2 regions of the Ruegeria sp. CDSA034 genome follow, and region 1 is predicted to be linked to the other one. Evidence: riboswitches for the same ligand, from Rfam matches in the RefSeq annotation. Region 1 holds a riboswitch; the other holds the start of a gene.
What was found. Region 1 has a riboswitch for cobalamin ahead of AC2FLJ_RS07075 (DUF1636 family protein). Riboswitches for the same ligand answer to the same signal wherever they lie in the genome.
Positions count from the first base shown of each region.

Region 2: it holds a riboswitch for cobalamin, as region 1 does, so the genes downstream of both, AC2FLJ_RS13360 (DUF1636 family protein) here and AC2FLJ_RS07075 (DUF1636 family protein) in region 1, are expected to answer to the same signal.

Region 1 is NZ_JBXWQH010000003.1:64,107-67,313, forward strand. Features, by position in the region: gene cobN (cobaltochelatase subunit CobN) at 1-512, opposite strand, end outside; gene cobW (cobalamin biosynthesis protein CobW) at 516-1,571, opposite strand; gene AC2FLJ_RS07075 (DUF1636 family protein) at 1,568-1,957, opposite strand; cobalamin riboswitch at 2,042-2,251, opposite strand; tRNA gene AC2FLJ_RS07080 (tRNA-Cys) at 2,538-2,611, opposite strand; gene AC2FLJ_RS07085 (protein-L-isoaspartate O-methyltransferase family protein) at 2,839-3,207, shown strand, end outside.
Region 2 is NZ_JBXWQH010000007.1:94,868-98,074, forward strand. Features, by position in the region: gene AC2FLJ_RS13350 (ABC transporter substrate-binding protein) at 1-488, opposite strand, end outside; gene AC2FLJ_RS13355 (ABC transporter ATP-binding protein) at 499-1,284, opposite strand; gene AC2FLJ_RS13360 (DUF1636 family protein) at 1,281-1,637, opposite strand; cobalamin riboswitch at 1,739-1,944, opposite strand; gene AC2FLJ_RS13365 (bifunctional enoyl-CoA hydratase/phosphate acetyltransferase) at 2,138-3,207, shown strand, end outside.

The sequences.
Region 1 (3,207 bases):
ACCGGTCCGGCATAGAGACCCGCCGCAAGCGCCATTTGAGCCAAGGCCGCTTGCGCCGCAACCTCACCGCCGGTGTCGCACAGATGCGCAAGCCGCCGCAGGGTCGAGACGGGCAAGGTGGAGTAGTCATCCAGACGCGTGTCCTCGCGCCCGTCGGCGGGTAGGACGGCCAGCGCGATGCCCTTGGCCTGTGCCAGCGCCAGAACTTGCTGCAATCCGTAGGACCAGTAAGGGACACCGCCGATCAGGCGGATCAGAATGCCCTTGGCGCCCTCGAGCGTTTGCTCGACATATGTGTCGACCGACAGCGGGTGTTTCAACGCTGTCAGATTGGCCAGCCGCATCGTCGGCATCCGCCCTTCGGCACCACCACCGCGATGCCATCCTGCCGCGAAAGCGCCAAGGTCGCTGTCCGAAAAGGACAGCACCACCAGATCCGCCGGGCTCTGGCCCAGATCGGTTGGGGTTTCGGTCTCTTCTAACCCGTGGCTTTCGCGGAAGACGACGTGCATGGCTTACTCGGCGGCCTCGGTCACACCCACGAGGATATCGCGGATGGCGGCCTCTTTGATGTCGTCATGCTCGGCAATGACCACCAGACGCGAGCGGCGCTCTTCGCCGGGCTCCCACGGGCGGTCGTACTGATGACGCACGCGGGCACCAACGGCCTGCACCAGCAGACGCATGGGTTTGCCCTGAACGGCGGCATAGCCTTTGACTCGCAGGATGTTCAGCTCATTGGCCAGACGTTCGATATTGGCCACCAGTGCAGTGGGGTCGGTCTGTTCGGGCAGGTCGACGATGATGCTTTCGAAATCGTCATGTTCGTGATCGTCATGGCCGTCATGGTGGCTGGGACGGGCGTCCATGTCATCCTCGGCCGCGGCTTCCAGCCCAAGTACGACGCGCACGTCCACGGCACCTTCGGCGACTTCGACGACGGGCAGGGGACGCGGGGTCTCGGCCGCGATGATCTCTTTGGCTTTGGCCACACCTTCGGGGCCGGCCAGATCGGGTTTTGTCAGCAGGATGATGTCGGCGCACGAGATCTGGTCCTCAAACACCTCGGACAGAGGCGTTTCGTGGTCGATCGAGTCATCGGCCAGGCGCTGGGCGTCCACGGCTTCGACGTTAGGGGCGAAACGACCTGCAGCGACGGCCTCGGCATCGGCCAAAGCGATCACGCCATCGACGGTGATTTTCGAGCGGATATCGGGCCAGTCGAAGGCTTTTAGCAGCGGTTTGGGCAGGGCGAGGCCGGATGTTTCGATCAGGATGTGATCGGGGCGCGGCTCCAGCGCCATCAGTGCCTCGATGGTTGGGATGAAATCATCGGCCACGGTGCAGCAGATGCAGCCATTGGCAAGTTCCATGATGTTTTCTGCCGGGCAATCCGGAATGGCGCAGGATTTCAGGATATCGCCATCCACACCCACATCGCCAAACTCGTTGACGATAACGGCCAGGCGCTTGCCCTGCGGGTTCTGCATCAGGTGTTTGACAAGCGTGGTTTTGCCCGAGCCCAGAAAGCCGGTGATCACAGTGACGGGGAGTTTTTCAAGGTTGCTCATTTCAGGGCTCCAATCGGGGGAATGCGGGCCGCACAGTTTTTGCGGAAATGTTCGGGGCGTTCGCGCCATTTCACCAGACCGTCTTCAGCGGCCAGATACTTGGTGACGCCTTCAACGATGGTCTTGACATGGTCGGTCTCGTCGAGGTTTTCATAAACGAAGGTCCATCGGGACGGGCCGCCTCGCAAAACGATCGAGCATCCCTGATCACAGTTCGACAGACACTCTACCGGTTTCAAGTCGACGCCGTCAGGCAAGCCAGCCTGTTCAAGTGCTTTATGCAGCAAAGTGCCGGGTCGCTGGGCGTCATCTTCGATAGGTAACCCACGGCGGCATGTCGTGCAGACCAGCAACTCGACTGGTGCGGTCTCGGTCACGTCTCTCATCCCCCTCATCCTTTATACGGGGGACGGGGTTTCATGCGGGCCACGCGTCTGCACATGGACCCGACACCGGAACACCCCGCCCGGTTTCAACTTCGGGTGCTGGCAGGTCTCCCGGCTTGCGGATGTCAGAGCGTTTGCCCTGTCGGATGTCCCGCCTTCCCGGCCTATTGGGCCAGTGGCTTTGGGCACCCTCTCCGGTCACGGTCGCGGGGGCGGCTGTACTTGGCGATGACATCGCTGGCACATTCCCTTTTCATCCATCCGAGGATGGACACCAACGCATGCGACATGCGGCACGGGCAGGGGGCTTGTCAAGCACGACTGGGGTTTGAAAACCCGCTACGTCAGAAAAGCGACTTGCCGAAGTCAGTCAGCGGCATCCGATGCGATCCGATCACGCAGCGAGGCGCAATTCAGCCCGGCCGTCGCAGATGATTCAGCACTTCTCGGTTTGGCAATCAAGTAGTGCGGTTGTGTAAATGGAATCGCTGGACCCGCAATCGCAACATGCATCTGATACTGACCTTTAGGCGTCCGAAATTGCGAAAGCAGCGCAGAAAGCTAAATGCTTGAAATTAAATGGAGGCGAGTACCGGAATCGAACCGGTGTACACGGATTTGCAATCCGCTGCGTCACCACTCCGCCAACTCGCCTTTTCAAGTAAAATCAAATACTTGCCGTGGTGTGACCGGCGTTTTAGCAGCTTTCTACAGGAGCGTCCAGAGGGGGGAGCGCAAATTTCAGGGCCGGGTGCCAACTTAGTCTTTGGTTGCGACGTTGTATCTTGTGAATATTGGAAAGTTTCCGTGTCTGGGCCGTTGCTGGTTTTTCAAGGATGTGGCAGAACTCAATCACCCAAGGGAGCAAGATGAGCGATCCAATGACAGATTTCGCAGCCCGCCGCCGGACGATGGTCGATACGCAGATACGTCCTTCTGATGTCACGAAGTTTCCCATCATAGACGCGATGCTGACCGTCAAGCGCGAGAATTTCGTGCCGGATGCACAGCGCGAGGCGGCTTATGTCGAGGGATTGATCGAACTGGGTGACGGGCGCTGCATGTTGGAGCCGCGGACCCTGGCTAAGATGCTGGACATATTGAACATCTCCAACGACGAGTCGGTTTTGGATATTGCTCCGGCCTTGGGGTATTCGACCGCTGTTGCCGCGCGCATGGCACAGCTGGTTGTTGCCGTAGAGGAAGATGAAAATCTGGCGGCCGAATCTCAGTCTATCCTGATGGAGGCG
Region 2 (3,207 bases), on a different contig from region 1:
ACTTTGCCCAAGCGAAGGACGTCAGTGAACAGTAGGTCCATACTGGCTTCGGGGCGATCCTTATCCAGGTGTACGCAGCTTTCGGTCAGGATCATCGTTTTGATGCCAAACGGCGCAAGCGTGTCCGGGGTCACGTCACCGCCCGGCTTCATGCCATAGTACCAGCCCGCAAAGAAAAGGTCGGGTTCGACAGCGACCAGATTTTCAACCGTCGGATACTTAGGCGCAAGTTCCGGGATGTCGCCGCGCAGGGTGTCAAACTCGGGGCTGGTTTTGTACCAGCCGGTGATGCCCGTCAGGCCCACGATCTTGTCCTGCAAACCCAGCGCAAAGGCCATGTCGGTCATGTTCATGTCGTGCACGACCAGCCGCTCGGGCTGAGTTTCAAACACCATCGGCTCGCCGCAATTGTCGACGGTGATCTCGTGCGCTGTTGCGGCACTTGCAATGCCGCTGATCAGTGCTGCGCACCAGAGAGTTTTGTTCATGTTGTTTTTCCTAGTTTGAGGTAGTGGTTCTTCGGATATCCAGTGCCGGGATCATGCGGCCTTCGTGCTGAAAGCTAAGAAAATCGACACCAAACGTTTCACGGACCCTTTCGGGTGTCAGCACTTCGTGCACCGGGCCGAAACCGGTCAGGCGCGTGGATTTCATCAACGCGACATGGGTCGCGAATTCCGGGATCATGACCAGATCATGGACGATCATGACCACCGTAATGCCCAGCTCGGCGACCAGCGACAGCATGCGTCCCTTGGCGTCCGGATCCAGATGGTTCGTCGGCTCATCCAAAAACAGCAACGACGGGTTCTGCGCCAGCGCCCTTGCGATATGAGCACGCTGGCGTTCCCCGCCGGATAACACGGCCATCCGCTTGTCGGCGAGGGCGACGAGTCCGGTCAGTTTCAGGATTCGGTCCAATTCCAAGGCGTGTTCAGCGGCAGACCGATCGGCAAGGATCGGGATTTGCCCAAGGGCCACATAATCGCGCAGAAACAAACGCCCGTCCGGCGATTCCTGCTGACTGACTACGGCGATCATTCGGGCGCGGTCCATCGCCGAAAGCTGCCGAAGACTGCGCCCCTTTACCAAAACGTCCCCCAGCACAATCTCTTCACCGCCGCACAAAAGATTCAGCAACGTTGTCTTGCCCGCACCGTTTGGGCCCGCAATTGCCAGAGTTGCCCCTTCATTCAGTTCGAAATTGACGTTTTGCAGCAGTACGTCGCCGTTCAGGGCGTAAAATTCCAGCCCGCGCGCCTCAAGGAAAGCTCCGCAGGTCATGCGCTTGTCTCCACTTTTAGCCGCGGCAGGCGCGCCAGAGTCTTTTCAAGAAGGGCAGGCGGGCGCTGCGTTGCGTTGGTCCACCCATCCGCGATGCGATGGTATTGATGTGCAAATTCGGCCAAAGCATCCACGTCCTCAGCCGATTGGATGTCACCGAAAAGGTACTGCGCTTTGTCTAATGCCTGAAACCCGACGGTTGTGGGACGACCGCAACCGGCCATACAGGAAACGCTTTGGATGTCAAAACTGGATGGAAGCTTGTTTGCAAGCGCAGCGCGCAATGAATCCGCCCGGTCAGAACCCTCGCAGGTCTCGCAAATCAGAAGGAAATGATCAGGACTGATCGACATGGCCCACTCCGCCTGTTGCCAAGCGCGGACAGAAGGTACCAATCATGCCATCACGTCTTAGACGTGTCATAAAGCCTCCTTCCAGGACGCCCCGCCCCGGGTTGGTTGAACATCGGATGGTAGGTCTCCTGACTTGCGGGTCGTGGCTTGGCCATCCTTCCCGACCCATTTGGGGTCAGTGGGTATTTGGCGTCGCTCACCGCTTACAGTTGCGGGGGCAGTCACGGACTTGGCGCTTGTTGGCTACCTCACCGTATTCCCTTTTCATCCCTTGGCGAACCACAGGGAACCATCGCGGTGATGCTTGCCCGAGTTCCGATTTTGGGTCAAGCGATAATACTCAGCGCCCCACGCACAGAGGTCATTTGTCATTTGCCAACGATCTGACTACGCTGCGTCGCAGAAATGTAGGGGCAAAGGTGGATATGTTCTGGTTCCGGGGGGCCGCACATCCAATGTTTGAAACGACGAACACGCATTCAAAAACAAAGCCGGACGAGATGAAAATTCAAGAAAACAGAACCTATTCTCAATTGAAAGTAGGCGACAAGGCGCAGGTCACCCGATTGTGCACCGTGGACGACTTGTACGCGTTTGCCTCGGCTTCGGGTGACCACAACCCGCTGAATCTGGCGGCCTATGACGGAGATGGAGATGGACACCCCGAGGCTGTCGCGCCCGCCTTGTGGCCCGCGGGTCTGGTGGCTGCAGTCATTGGAAACATCTTACCGGGGGCCGGTACGCAAACACGTCGGGCGGACCTGAGTTTTCATGCTCCGGTTATGGCGGGCGAAGAACTGACCGCCTTTGTGGCTGTTACCGAAAAGCGTGAAGACGGCGACCTGACCTGTTCCGCCGAGGTGCGCCGGGTCGGGGATAACGCATTGATCCTGAGCGGTACCGTACAGGTCACGCCACCGTCGCGGCATTTGACCTTCGACTCGGTCGAGGTGCCGGGACTGATCGTTCAGCGTCACCGGCATTTCGACGCTTTGTTGGAAAGGGTACGTCCTTTGGACCCGATGCCCACAGCGATCGTCGCCCCGGAAGAGCCGAATTCGCTAGGCGGGGCATTACTCGCGTTGGAAAACGGCATCATTACTCCGATTTTGGTTGGCGATCCGGACAAAATCACCGCCGCTGCCGCCCAGCTTGGGGCCGATTTGTCCGGAGCTGAAATCATTGAAGCGCGAGACCACGAAGTGGCTGCCCAACGCGCGGTCGGGCTTGTCGTTGAAGGTAAGGCCCGGATGCTGATGAAGGGTCATTTGCACACGGATGTCTTGTTACGCGCCGTTCTTCGCCGCGAAAACGGCCTGAGGACCGGGCGACGCTTGTCGCATGTGTTCGTTATGGATGTGCCGGGCATGTCCCGGCCCATCATGGTTACTGATGCGGCGGTGAATATCGCTCCGGATCTCGAAACCAAGGCCGACATTGTTCAGAATGCCATCCATCTTGCGCATTCTATTGGCATCGAGATGCCCAAGGTTGGTGTCTTATCAGCGGTTGAAACCATCAACCCGCATTTACCGTCGTCTGTCGATGCCGCGCTGTTGTCGAAAATGGC